DNA from 2 places in the Micromonospora musae genome. Region 1 is predicted to be linked to the other one. Evidence: riboswitches for the same ligand, from Rfam matches in the RefSeq annotation. Region 1 holds a riboswitch; the other holds the start of a gene.
What was found. A riboswitch is a leader RNA that binds a small molecule or an ion and turns the genes downstream of it on or off. The one in region 1 is predicted to bind thiamine pyrophosphate.

Region 1 (7,067 bases):
TGCCGTTGGTCGCCCAGAGCTTCACACCGTTGAGCCGGTAGCCGGCGCCGTCCTCGGTCGGCTCGGCGGTGGTCGCCAACCGGGCCGGGTCCGAGCCGACGTCCGGCTCGGTCAGCAGGAACGCGGAGACCTCGCCGGCCGCCAGCCGGGGCAGGAAACGCTGCTTCTGCTCCGGCGTACCGAACATCTTCAGCGGCTGCGGCACACCGATGGACTGGTGTGCGGAGAGCAGCGCGCCGATCGCCGGGCTGACCGAGCCGGCGAGCATCAACGCCCGGCAGTACTGGAGGTTGCTCAGCCCGAGCCCGCCGTACGCCCGGTCGATCTTCATGCCGAACGCGCCGAGGCGACCGAGACCCTGGAACACCTCGTCGGGGATGCGCGCGTCCCGCTCGATCGCCGCGCCGTCCACCTCGGTGGCGAGGTACTCCCGGAGCCGGCCGAGGAACTCCTCGGCCCGGGCGTCCTCGTCCGCGTCGGAGCTCGGCCACGGGTTGATCAGGTCGAGTCGGAACCGGCCGAGGAAGAGCGACTTGCCGAAGCTCGGTCGGTCCCAGGTGGATTCTCGGGCCGCCTCGGCGACCTGGCGGGCCTCCTTCTCGGAGACCTGCCCCGCCTCGCTCGGCAGCGGGGCCGCGGTGCCGCCACTGGTGTCGGGTCGCTCCGGAGCGCCGCCGGAGGAGCCCGGCTCGGGTCGGCTGTCCTGCGTCGTGGTCACGGCTGCCCCCTCGAACCTCGGTCCGCTGCGTCAACGTGCTCGACAAACGCCACGCTACCCCCGGTTGTTACCCAGGGGTAGCGCTGCGTAAAGATCGATTTTCGGCGATGGCGTGGGGTAAGCCGGTGAGCCGGCCGGGCCCGGTCACCAGGGCGGGGGTCAGTCGCCGGTGAGCGTACGAGGGTCGTCGTCCTCGTCGTCGATGTCGTCCTCGCCCCAGTTGCGGCGGGCGAACGGCAGCAACGCCCAGAAGCCGAGGAACCAGAGCGCGGTCAGCGCGCTGAGCACGAACGCGAGCGGACGGTCGAGGACGAAATCGGTGATCAGCAGTACCGCGCTGACCATCGAGACCAGCATGAAGGCGAGCCCACCGGAGGCCATCCGGTGGGCGAACCGGACCAGCTCCGGCTTGCGCCCCTGCCGGAACAGCGCCCGGTGGAACGCCACCGGAGAGATGATCAGCGCCGTGGCGGCCGCCGCGGCGAGCAGCGAGACGACGTAGACGTCCTTCTGGAAGTCGGTCGTCCGGGTGAAGCCGTTGCTGAACGGCAGCGTCAACAGAAAGGCGAACAGGATCTGCACCCCGGTCTGCGCCACCCGCAGCTCCTGGAGCAGATCGGCGAAGTTGCGCTGCCAGCGTTGCCGCTCCGTCTCCTTGGACACGCGCTACCTCCCGCTCCGACGCTAATGCCGACGGAGGGCGCCGCCGGCAGGAACGCCAGTGCCCGATGGCCCGTCATCTGAAACCGACTCATGACAGGCCGACGTGCCACGCCGAACGCGGGAGCCGGGTCAGGCGCCCCGGCGGATCCGGCCGGCGTAGCGGGCCTCGAGGGCGTTGTTGTGCTCGTCGCCGCCGGCGATGTTGGCCGACAGGTAGACCGGGGGCTGCTGCCCCGCGGCGAGCAGCCGGGCCACCACCTCGACCGTGATCTGCTGCGCGAGCAGGGCGGCGGTGATCGAGGAGACCGCGCCGACCGCGCCGCCACCGGGCAGCGGCAGCGTCGCGTCGCCGTACGGGGCGCCGTTGTCGAGCACCACGTCGGCGAAGTCGGCGAGCTTGCGCCCGGACGGGTGGCGGGACGTCATCCGGGCGGAGTGCTGCGCCGAGGTGATCGCCACCAGGGCATGGCCGTTCTCCTTGACCACGGAGGCGAACTCCACCATCGCGCCGTTGACCCCCGAGTTCGAGGCGAGCACGAAGACGTCCTGCGGGCGTACCGGGGCCAGCGCGTAGAGGCGGTGCGCGACCGTCGGGTCCCGCTCCAGGGTCGGGCCGAGCAGGTCGACGGGTGCGCCGCCGAGCAGCACCAGGTCCCGCAGCGCGATCCGGTTGGTGGGCACCAGCCCGCCGGCCCGACCGGCGAGCTCCATGGCGAGCGCCTCGGAGTGGCCGGTGCCGAAGGCGTGCACCACGCCGTCGGCGCCGATCGACTCGGCGATCAGGTCGGCCGCGCGGCCGACCGCCTCCCGCTGGCTCTCGGCCACCCGGTTCATCGTCTCGGTCACCATCGCCAGGTAACCCTCGGCGTTCAACGTCACAGCTCCTCCGTCCCATCCGTACGTGCATCGCCGGCGACTCGGGCCAGGATCACCTCGGCCAGCGGCGCGGGCGCCTCGTCCGGGATCCAGTGGCTCACCCCGGGCAGCTCCACGAAGCGGTAGTCGCCGGTCACGTGCCGCGCGCACTCCTCGGCGGCGCCGCGACCGATCGCGGTGTCGCCGTCGCTCCAGACGTACGTGGTGGGCACCGTCACCGGCCCGACGGCTCCCAGCGCGGCCCCCGACATCGCCCGGTACCAGTTCAGCGCCCCGGTCAGCGCGCCGGGCTCACGCATCGGCTCCGCGTACGCGGCCACCCGGGCGCTGTCTCCGACGCCGCTCAGCACCCGGCGCAGCCCGGCCGCCCGCATTCCCAGCAGCATCTTCTCCGCCGTCCCGGCCTGGCGGAAGAGCGCCATGTACGACGAGCGGGCCTTCTGCTTCGGGTCGTGCGCGAGCGCGTGCGCCATGGCGGCCGGGTGCGGTACCGACACGGCGGTGAGCGTCCGGACCCGCTCGGGGTGCGCCGCGGCGAGCGCCCAGGCGACGGCGGCACCCCAGTCGTGCCCGACGAGGTGCGCTGCCTCGACGCCCAGCGCGTCGAGCAGCGCCGCCGCGTCGGCCACCAGCTCCGGCAGCTGGTACGCCTCGACGTCGGTCGGCCGGGCACCGGGTGAGTAGCCGCGCTGGTCCGGCGCGTAGGTGCGCAGCCCCGCGTCGTGCAGGGCGGGTACCACCTCGTCGAACTCTCCGCCGTGTTGCGGGAAGCCGTGCAGCAGCAGGACGGGCTCGCCGCCCTCCGGGCCGCCGGCGCGTACCACGAACTCCAGACCACGGGCGTCGATGCGCATGATCGGCAGCCTACCCAGGTCGGGCGGCGTGGCCCGGCCCCTGCCCACGGTGCTAGCGTCTCCGTATCAATTTCACATCCGACAGGGGAGCGCACAGCGCTGAGAGTGCGGGCACGCCCGCAGACCCTCGAACCTGATCTGGGTAATGCCAGCGCAGGGAGTTCGGTCGACCTCCAGCCGCGTCGCCGTCCGGTGATACCGGGCGCGGCGTGCGTCTTCTCCTGGTTCCCTCTGCCGAACTGGGAGTAAACAGATGAAAAGCACCGACACCAATCGCTGGCGCACCATCGACATCGTGGTCGCGTCCGTGATCGCCGTCGCCTTCGGCGTCATCTTCTGGGCCTGGAACCTGGTCTGGAGCGCCACCGACGCGGCGTTCGCCTTCTTCCCGCCGGCGCAGACGCTGATCTACGGCGTCTGGCTGGTCCCGGCCGTGCTCGGTGGTCTGGTCATCCGTAAGCCCGGCGCCGCGCTCTACTGCGAGACGGTGGCCGCGATCCTCTCCGCGCTGCTGGGCAGCCAGTGGGCGAGCATCACGATCGTCCAGGGCGTTATGCAGGGCCTCGGCGCCGAACTGGCCTTCGCGGCGTTCCGGTACCACTCGTTCCGCCTCCCGGCCTCGGTGCTGGCGGGCGCGCTCACCGGCGTCAGCGCGGCGATCTTCGACTTCGTCTACTGGAACACGGCGACCGACCTGGCGAGCTACCGGCTCCCGTACGCCCTGCTCACCGTCGTCAGCTCGACGATCGTGGCCGGCGTCGGCGGCTGGGCGTTGACCCGCGCGCTCGCGAACACCGGTGCCCTGGACCGCTTCCCCGCCGGCCGCGAACGCGCCGCCATCTAGCCCCCACCCCGGGCCTCGACCCCGTTGATCAAGAGGTTTGCGTCAACGGGGATCGCGATTCTGACGCAAACCTCTTGATCAACGCTGCTGGTTCGTGGGCCGGAAGGAGGTGAGGGTGGTGAGCGGTGTCACGTTGCGGGGATTCGGGTGGCGGCACGCCGGGCGGAAACGCTGGGCCGTGCAGGGCGTGGACCTGCGCGTCGAGCGCGGCGAACGGGTGCTGCTGCTCGGCCCCTCGGGCGCCGGCAAGAGCACCCTGCTCGCCGCGCTCGCCGGGCTGCTGCCCGAGGACTCGGGCGAGCAGAGCGGCACCGTCGAGATCGACGGACTCGACCCGCGCAAGGCCCGGGAGCGCGTCGGCATCGTCTTCCAGGATCCGGAGAGCCAGCTGGTCATGGCCCGCTGCGGCGACGACGTCGCCTTCGGGCTGGAGAACCGGGGCGTACCGAGCGACGAGATCTGGCCGCGGGTCGACGAGGCGCTGCACCGGGTCGGCTTCCCGTACCACCGGGACCGGCCCACCGCCGCGCTCTCCGGCGGCGAACAGCAGCGGCTGGCGCTGGCCGGGGCGCTCGCACTGCGCCCGGGGCTGCTCCTGCTCGACGAGCCGACCGCCAACCTCGATCCGGCCGGCGCCGCCCTGGTGCGCTCGGCGATCGCCGGCGCGCTGGACGCCGACACGACGCTGATCCTGGTCGAGCACCGGGTGGCCGAGGCGCTGCCGCTGGTCGACCGGGTGGTGGTCCTGGAGGCCGGTGGCGGCGTACGGGCCGACGGAACGCCGGAGGCGGTCTTCGACGCGTACGGTGACGCGCTCGCCGCCGAAGGCGTCTGGGTGCCGGGCCGGACCGTGCCGCCGCGCCGCGCCGCCACCACCGCCGGCGCGGCGCTGCTCACCGCGGACCGGCTGGGCCTGCGCCCCCGCCTGGCCGCGACCGACCTGACCGTACGCGCGGGCGAGGCACTCGCCGTGCTCGGTCCGAACGGGGCGGGCAAATCCACCCTGGCGTTGCTCCTCGGCGGCTTGCTCAAGCCCGGCACCGGCACGGTCACGGCGAGCACGGAGCTGGCCGGTCGGGACGCCTCCGCTCCCCCGCACCGCTGGCGCGCCCCGGCGCTGGCCACCCGGATCGGCTCGGTCTTCCAGGATCCGGAGCACCAGTTCGTCACCGGCACGGTCTTCGACGAGCTGGCCCTCGGCCCGCGCCGCACCGGTCGCACCGAGGCGGAGGTCGACTCCACCGTGGACGACCTGCTCGACCGGCTACGGCTGACCGCGCTGGCGCGCGCCAACCCGTACACCCTCTCCGGCGGTGAGGCGCGGCGGCTGAGCGTGGCGACCGCCCTGGCCACCGCGCCCCGGCTGTTGATCTGCGACGAGCCCACCTTCGGTCAGGACCGGCGGACCTGGCTGGAGCTGGTCGACCTCTTCGCCGACCTGCGCGACGCCGGGCACGGTGTCGTCGCGGTGACCCACGACGCGGAGTTCGTCGCCGCGCTGGCCGACCGGCAGGTCACGCTGACCCGCCCCGCGCCGCCCGGTGACGGGCCGGCGGCTCGGGCCGGGGAGTCCTCGTGATCAGCCTCGAACCGGTCGCCGCCCCCGGAGCGCCGCTGGCCCGACGCAACCCGGTCGCGAAGCTCCTCGCCGCTCTGCTCTTCTCCTTCGTCCTGGTCGCCACGCTCGACCCGGTGGCCCCGGCGATCGCCATCGCCGTCGAACTGGCGGTGCTGCCGCTCTTCGGGGTCCGCTACCGGGTGCTCGCCCGGCGGGCCTGGCCGCTGCTGGTGAGCGCGGTCGGCATCGTGGTCACCCTGGTCCTCTTCGCGGCCGAGCGCTCGGGCCGGCTGCTGGTCGAGGCCGGCCCGGTCGTGGTCACCTCGGGTGTGCTGCTGACCGCGCTCGGCCTGGTGCTGCGGATGTTCGCGGTGGCGCTGCCCGGCGTGATCGTGTTCGCCACCACCGACCCCACCGACCTGGCCGACGCCCTGGTCCAGAACGCGAAGGCACCGGCGCGGTTCGCCATCGGCGCACTCGCCGCGTTCCGCCTCGTGCCGCTGCTCGGGCAGGAGTGGCAGGCGATCAGCATGGCCCGCCGGGCCCGCGGAGTGGACGCGGGACGCAACCCGGTGGCGAAGCTGCGGCTCTTCGTCTCGACCGCGTTCGCCCTGCTGGTCGGGGCGATCCGGCGCGGCACCCGGCTCGCGGTCGCGATGGACGCCCGGGGATTCGACGCCGGCATCGCGCGCACCGTCGCCCGACGGCAGCGGTTCACCGCCGCCGACGCGCTGCTCGTGGCCGGTGCGGTGGCGGTGGCCGCGGCCGCGCTCACCACCAGCATCGTGCTCGGGACGTTCCGCCCGCTGATCGGCTGACCGGGCCGCCCGGCCTCGGCCCGCTGGCCCCGGCCCCGGCGCGCTGGCCCGCTAAACCCGGGCGGGTACGGCCGGGTGCGGCCCACCGCCGCGACGGTGGACCGCACCCGGGACCGGTCAGCTGCGGCGGAAGGCGTACCGGCGGGGCTGGCCGGCCCGCTGGCTGCCGCGGCCCGACCCCGAACGGCCCGGTACGACCGGGGGACCGGCCTTCGGTGACGCCGTACGCGACACCGGCTCGGCCAGACCGTCGGGCAGCGGTGGCACGGCGGGCGTGACCGACAGCCGGTCGAGGTCGACAGGCGTCAGGGCTTCGACGCTCGGGGCGGGACGGGTCGTACGGGACTTCTTCGCGGTGCGCTTGGCAGGCATCCGGGCCTCCTTCTCCGCGTCCGGCCGGGCGGGAGGTGCCGACGCCGAGGATCGCGGCGCCGCACCGCCCCGGCCGGTCACGGCTGGGCGGGGACCGGGCTGGAGTGAGCCACGGTCGGAACGGGCTGGGACTGGTCCCGGGATCGGCCACGCCCGACACCGAGAAGGCGGCGGGAGGAGATGCGAACGCCCGGGAGCGCACGGACCGCGCGCACGGGCAGCGGGCCGGCTCGGAGCTGGGGCGTCATCAGCGCATGAGGTGAGGGTAGTCACCGGCCCACGTACGCGCACCCGAATTACGATCCCCCCATGCTGATCGCGTTCTCGATCACCCCGCTCGGGGCCGGTGACTCCGTGGGCGACC
Region 2 (7,067 bases), on a different contig from region 1:
TACGTCGTCGTCTCCGGCCGCCGATACGCCAGCGCCGCCGGCCGCCGGCACCGCGTCGGCCGCTGCAGCGCCCGTCGCCGGAGCGGTCGGGTCCGAACCGGCCGAGTCCGGAGCGGCTGGACCGGTGAACCGGTCCGGCCGGAAGGGGGCGAGCAGTGGATCGGGCCGGCCGGTGGTCACCAGGTCGGCGATCAGGTCGGCGGTCACCGGGGTGAGCACGATGCCGTGCCGGTGGTGCCCGGTGGCCGCCAGCACGCCGGGCCGACCCGGCAACGGGCCGAGGATCGGCGCGTTGTCCGGGGTGCCGGGGCGCAGCCCGGCGGCCGTCTCGACCAGGTCGTACTCCGCCAGCTCGGGCAGCACGTCCACGGCGGCGCGGAGCAGCCGCAGCACCGCCCCGGCGGAGACGTCGGTGTCCCGGCGCTCCTCGACGGTGGCGCCCACCACCACCTCGCCACCGGAGCGGGGCACCAGGTAGACCGACTCGCCGTCGGCGTACCCCCGGATCACGTGCCGGAAGCCCGGCGTCGCGCCACCGGGCGCGCGGAGCCGGAGCACCTGCCCCTTGACCGGCCGGACCGGCAAGCCGGTGAGGGCGGCGGCGCCGCAGCCGGCCGCGACCACCGTCACCGGGGCGTCCAGGTCGGCGAGCGTGCGGACCGGCCCGGGGACCAGCACCGCGCCGGCCCGTTCGGCGGCGATGCGCAGCGCGGGCAGCAGCAGCCGCGGGTCGACCTGGTGGTCGGTCCCGGCGAACGCGCCGCCGCGCACCCGCGGGGCGAGCGCCGGCTCGCGGTCCCGCAGCTCGGAGGGGCGCAGCGGGGTCACCGGCAGGCCGATCTCCTGCTGGTACGCCCAGAGTCGCCGCGCCTCGGCGAGGTCGTCGGCGGTCAGCCCGACCAGCAGGGTCCCCTCGGTGCGGTAGCCGAGTTCGACGCCGCTCGCCTCGGTCAGCTCGGCCGCGAACGCCGGCCAGCGGGCGGCCGACTCGACCAGCAGCCCGGTCAGTTCCCGTTCGCCGAAGTACGCCTCGGAGACCGGGGCGAGCATGCCGGCGGCGACCGCCGAGGCCCCCGAGCCCGGAGCGGGATCGTGCACGGTCACGCGCAGCCCGCGGGCGGCGCAGCGCCAGGCGACGGCGAGGCCGATCGGCCCTGCCCCCACCACCGCCACGTCCGCCCGGGCCACGTCGCCGGCTTGGGTCGACGTGGACCGGGCGCTCAGCACGTCAGTGCCGCGATCAACTCGGTCGTGGCGTGGGCCGGATCGGCCGCCCCGGAGAGCGCACCGACCACCGCCACTCCGTACGCCCCGGCGGCCCGGAGCGCCGGCACGTCGCTCGCGGTCACTCCGCCGATGGCGATCACGGGAACGGCGACCGCTCCGGCCACCGCCCGTACGCCGGTCACGCCGATCGGGGCGGGCAGGCCCTCCTTCGTGGCGGTGGGATGGCAGGGGCCGACCCCGAGGTAGCTGGCGCCGGCGGCGACGGCCTCGGTGGCGGTGCCCGGTTCACGGGCGGTCGCGCCGAGCACGGCGGTCGGGCCGAGCACGCGTCGGGCCGCCTCGACCGGGAGGTCGTCCGCGCCGATGTGCCCACCGGCGGCGCCGACTGCCAGCGCCACGTGCAGCCGGTCGTTGACCAGGCAGGTCGCCCCGTACGGCGCGCAGAGCGCGGCGACCCGGCGGGCCAGGTCGTACGCCTCGCGGTCGGTGGCGGAGTCCTCGACCCGGACCTGCACGACGAGTTCCGTGCGGGCGGCGCTGAGGGCAGCCCGGACCACGGCGAGCGGATCGCGCCCGGGTCGGGTGTCGGTGATGAGATGGAGTCGTCCCAGGGACGGCACGGCAACACTCCTCCCTGCGCCGGCATTACCCGGATCAGGTTCGACGGTCGGGGGCTGACAGCCCCCCTCTCAGCCCGGTCCACCGGGCTCCCGTGGGTCACTTGCTCGGTCACCGTACGACAGACCCGGCGACCCTGCCAAGGGTGAGCGCGGCAACAGTGGCGGCGATCCTCCGCCGGGCGCTTCATGCGGTCCTGTTCGGAATGTCGCCCGCTGTTGCGAAACCGTTACCGTTTGGCATCTTGCCGGATACGCATCCACCGGAATTAATTTGTTCAGCGATTCGACAAAAATATCGGTGCGGACGCCATGGCCCGGCGCCCGCACCGACCCACCCGGGACGGTCTTCGGCGAGCCGGCCCCCGCGATCCCCTGTCCACCGCGACATAGGAGGCGGCGTGTCCCGCACTCGTCGTGCCCGCTCACCCATCACCGCGATCCTGCTCTCAATTGCGCTCACCTCGACAGCCCTGCTCGGCACGTCGGCCGCGCAGGCGGCACCGACCGCCGGCCCGACCGCGGCGCGAGCCGCTCAGGCCGCCCCGCCGGCCGCCACGCCGGTGACCCAGGCGCTCCCCGAGGCGGCTCCCGCCGCCGCCGAGGCCTTCTCCGTGCTGATCTTCTCGAAGACGGCCGGCTTCCGGCACGATTCGATCCCCACCGGCATCGCCGCCATCCAGCAGCTCGGCGCGGAGCACGGCTTCACCGTCGACACCACCGAGGACGGCGGCGCGTTCACCGACGCCAACCTCGCGAAGTACCAGGCAGTCATCTGGCTCTCCACCACCGGCGACGTCCTCGACGCCGACCAGCAGGCGGCCTTCGAGCGGTACGTGCAGGCCGGCGGCGGCTACGTCGGCATCCACGCCGCGTCCGACACCGAGTACAGCTGGAGCTGGTACGGCGAGTTGGTCGGGGCGTACTTCGCCAGCCACCCGGCCAACCAGCAGGCCACGGTGAAGGTCGAGGACCACGCCCACCCGGCCACGGCCGACCTGCCGGCGCGCTGGTCCCGGTTCGACGAGTGGTACAACTACCAGTCGAACCCCCGCCCCGACGTGCACGTGCTGGCGAGCCTCGACGAGACCAGCTACTCCCCGGGCGCGGGCGCGATGGGTGCCGACCACCCGATCGCCTGGTGTCAGGACTTCGACGGCGGCCGCTCGTGGTACACGGGTGGCGGCCACACCCGCGAGTCGTACGCGGAGCCGGAGTTCCTCGCCCACCTGCTCGGCGGCATCCGGACCGCGGCGGGCGTCGAGAGCGCCGACTGCGGCGCCTCGCTGACCTCCAGCTTCGAGAAGGTCACGCTGGACAGCAACACCAGCAACCCGATGGAGCTGGACGTCGCCCCGGACGGCCGGGTCTTCTACGTCGAGCGCGACGGCCGGGTGCAGATCGTCAAGCCGGACACCGGCAACACGGTCACCGCCGTCGACCTGGACGTCTTCACCGGCAACGAGGACGGGCTGATCGGCATCCGCCTCGACCCGGACTTCGCCACCAACAACTGGGTGTACCTCTACTACGCCCCGAACGACGGGGTGGCGCGCAACCTGCTGTCCCGGTTCACGGTGACCGGCGACACCATCGACCTGGCCAGCGAGAAGCAGGTGCTCCGGGTCGACACGCAGCGCAACACCTGCTGCCACGCCGGCGGGAGCATGGCCTTCGACGGGGCCGGCAACCTGTACCTGGCCACCGGTGACAACACCAACCCGTTCGAGTCCGACGCGTTCAACCCGATCGACGAGCGGCCGGGTCGCCAGGACTACGACGCGCAGCGCACCTCGGGCAACACCAACGACCTGCGCGGCAAGGTGCTGCGGATCCACCCGGAGGACGACGGGACGTACACCGTCCCGAGCGGCAACCTGTTCGCGCCGGGCACCGAGCGGACCCGTCCGGAGATCTTCGCGATGGGCTTCCGCAACCCGTTCCGGATCGGCGTCGACCCGGGCACCGACACCCTGTACGTCGGCGACTACGGGCCGGACGCCGGTTCCGCCAACCCGAACCGCGGCCCGGAGGGCACGGTCGAGTGGAACATCGTCGGCACCGCGGGCAACTACGGATGGCCGTACTGCACCGGGGCGAACTACGCCTACAACGACTACCAGTTCCCCGCCGGCCCGAGCGGGCCGAAGTTCGACTGCGCGGCGCCGGTGAACAACTCGCCGAACAACACCGGCCTCACCAACCTGCCGCCGGCCGTCCCGGCCACCGTCGACTACGACTACAGCGGCAACCCGCTCTTCCCCGAGATCGGAGGCGGCGGCGCGCCGATGGGCGGCCCGGTCTACCGGTACGACGCCGAGCTGAGCTCGGACCGGAAGTGGCCGGCGTACTACGACGGCAAGGCGCTCTTCGGCGAGTGGAACCAGTCGAAGATGTACACGATGCAGGTGACCGCCGACGGCAAGTCGCTGGTGGACATCAACCAGCTGCTCACCGGCATGAGCCTGATCCGGCCGATGGACTTCGAGTTCGGCCCGGACGGCGCGCTCTACCTCATCGAGTGGGGCAGCGGCTTCGGCGGCAACAACGACAACTCCGGCGTCTACCGGATCGACTACGTCGCCGGTGACCGGGCCCCGATCGCGGTGGCGAGCGGCGAGCCGACCTCCGGGCCGGCGCCGCTGACCGTCGCCTTCTCCAGCGCCGGTTCCCGCGACCCCGACGGCGGCACGCTCAGCTACGCGTGGGCCTTCGGCGACGGGCAGACCAGCACCGAGGCGAACCCGACGCACACGTACGCCGAGGCCGGGTCGTACACGGCGCAGCTCACGGTCACCAACCCGAAGGGGCGTACCGCGGTGGCCAACGTGCCGGTCACCGTGGGCAACACCGCCCCGACCGTGAAGATCGAGTTCCCGCCGGACGGGGGCTTCTTCGACTGGGGTGACCAGGTCCGCTACACGGTGCAGGTGACCGACCCGGAGGACGGCGAGATCGAGTGCGACCGGGTCCAGCTCCAGGTGCTGCTCGGCCACGACGAGCACGCCCACCCGCTGGAGCAGCACACCGGCTGCACCGGGCTGGTCCAGACGTCGCTGGCCTCCGGGCACGGCGCGGAGGCGAACGTCTTCGCCGTCTTCGAGGCGACCTACACCGACCTCGGTGGCGGCTCGGGCGCCGGCCCGCTCACCGGCCGGGCCATCGAGCAGCTCCAGCCGAAGCGGAAGCAGGCCGAGTACTTCACCGCCACCGGCCGGGCGCCGGGCAGCACCGGCGGCGGGGACCCGGGCGTGCAGCGCGAGACCACCAGCGACACCGCCGGTGGTGGCCAGAACATCGGGTTCATCGAGGACGGCGACTGGTGGTCGGTCTCCCCGGCAAACCTGACCAACATCACGTCGATCCGGTTCCGGGTCGCCTCGGACGTCAACGGCGGGCGGATCGACGTCCGCTCCGGCGCGGTCGACGGGCCGCTGGTGGCGCAGGCCACCGTGCCCGGCACCGGCGACTGGCAGACGTACACGGACGTGACCGCGCCGGTGACCGGCCCGGGCACGGGCACGCTCTTCTTCGTCGCCAAGGATCCGTCCGGCGGCGCCGGCTCGCTGATGAACGTCAACTGGATGGACTTCATCGGTCGCGGGGTCACCGAGAACGGGCCACCGGTGGTCACCGCCACCGCCACCCCGACCACCGGCACCGCCCCGCTCGCCGTCGCCTTCGACGGCACGGCCACCGACGCCGAGGGGGACACGCCGCTGACGTACGCCTGGGACTTCGGTGACGGCGGTACGGCGGACACCCTGGACGCGAGCCACACCTACACGGCCGCGGGCGCCTTCACCGCGACCCTCACGGTGACCGACAGCAGGGGCGCCAAGGCGTACGCGACCGTGCCGGTGCGGGTCGAGGCGCCGAACACGTCCTGCTTCGGGGCGCGCTCGGACGACTTCACCGGCGCCGCCCTCGACAAGGCGCGCTGGAGCGTGGTCCGGGAGAACCAGCTCTACTCGGTCTCCAACGGCGCGCTGCGGCTGCCCACCGCGGTGGGTGACCTCTACGGGGCACGCAACGACGCGACGAACCTGGTGCTCCAGCCGGCGCCGTCCGGTCCGTGGCAGGCGACCACCCGGTTCACCCTGCCGGTGACGACCAACTGGCAGCAGGCCGGCCTGCTGGTCTACGGCGACGACGACAACTACGCCAAGCTGGACCTGCTCTACTCGGGCAGCCGGCGGGTGGAGTTCATCCGGGAGACCGCCGGCGCACCGCGCAACGAGGCGGCCGACAGCGTCGCCGCCCCGGCCGGCGACACGCTCTACCTGCGGCTCAACAGCGACGGGACGAACCTGACCGCAGCCGTCTCGGCCGACGGACAGACCTTCACCCCGGTCGGCCGGTCCGCCGCGCTCGCCGGCATCACCAACCCTCGGATCGGCCTGTTCGCCCTCAACGGCGGCACGGACGCTCCGGTGGTGGAGGCGGCGTTCGACTGGTTCCAGGTCTCGCCGGACGAGCCGGCCGGCCCGGTCGACCCGTCGGACGAGTTCACCGGTGACACGCTGGACAAGTGCCGGTGGGACGCGATCCTGCGGGAGGACGCGACGGGCTACCGGGTCACCGGTGGCGCGCTGCGGGTCGACGTGCCCAACGGTGACATCTACGGCACCGGCAACACCGGGCCGGCGAACTTCATCCTGCAGACCGCGCCGGCCGGCGACTGGACCCTGGAGACGAAGGTCGACGGCAGCCAGCTGAACGAGCAGTACCAGCAGGCCGGACTGATGGTGCACGTCGACGACGACAACTACCTGAAGTTCGACTACATCGCGGACAACCAGCCCGGCCAGCCGGTGACGCGGCGGATCGAGTTCCGCAGCGAGATCGGCGGGACGGTGCAGAACCCGCAGCCCGAGGCGGCGAACCTGACCGGATCGGTGTGGCACCTGCGGCTGGCCCGCAGCGGTGACACCTTCACCGCGTCGTACTCGGCCGACGGGGCGACCTGGACGGCGTTGACCGCGTTGACCAACAGCGCGGTCGGGGCCACCCCGAAGGTGGGTCTCTTCACCCTCGGGGCCAACCAGACCGCCTCGAAGACCGCCGTGTTCGACTACTTCCGCCTCACCACCGAGGTCGCGGACGAGACGGCTCCGGTGACGGCGGCGACCGTCACGGGCACCCCCGTCGAGGGGTGGCACACCGGGCCGGTGACGGTCACCCTGGCCGCCACCGACGAGAGCGGCGGCAGCGGGCTGGCCG

Region 2: linked by a shared signal. The riboswitch ahead of thiE (thiamine phosphate synthase) and the one ahead of D7147_RS17115 (ECF transporter S component) in region 1 are both predicted to bind thiamine pyrophosphate.

Annotation. Positions count from the first base shown of each region.
Region 1 is NZ_RAZS01000005.1:515,327-522,393, forward strand. It holds gene D7147_RS17095 (acyl-CoA dehydrogenase family protein) at 1-718, opposite strand, end outside; gene D7147_RS17100 (DUF6328 family protein) at 878-1,381, opposite strand; gene D7147_RS17105 (sugar isomerase domain-containing protein) at 1,511-2,260, opposite strand; gene D7147_RS17110 (alpha/beta fold hydrolase) at 2,257-3,111, opposite strand; TPP riboswitch at 3,185-3,289, shown strand; gene D7147_RS17115 (ECF transporter S component) at 3,365-3,955, shown strand; gene D7147_RS17120 (ABC transporter ATP-binding protein) at 4,074-5,534, shown strand; gene D7147_RS17125 (energy-coupling factor transporter transmembrane component T family protein) at 5,531-6,331, shown strand; gene D7147_RS17130 (hypothetical protein) at 6,449-6,703, opposite strand; gene D7147_RS17135 (MTH1187 family thiamine-binding protein) at 7,013-7,067, shown strand, end outside.
Region 2 is NZ_RAZS01000018.1:52,090-59,156, reverse strand. It holds gene thiO (glycine oxidase ThiO) at 1-1,224, opposite strand, end outside; gene thiE (thiamine phosphate synthase) at 1,221-1,847, opposite strand; TPP riboswitch at 1,842-1,950, opposite strand; gene D7147_RS31570 (ThuA domain-containing protein) at 2,246-7,067, shown strand, end outside.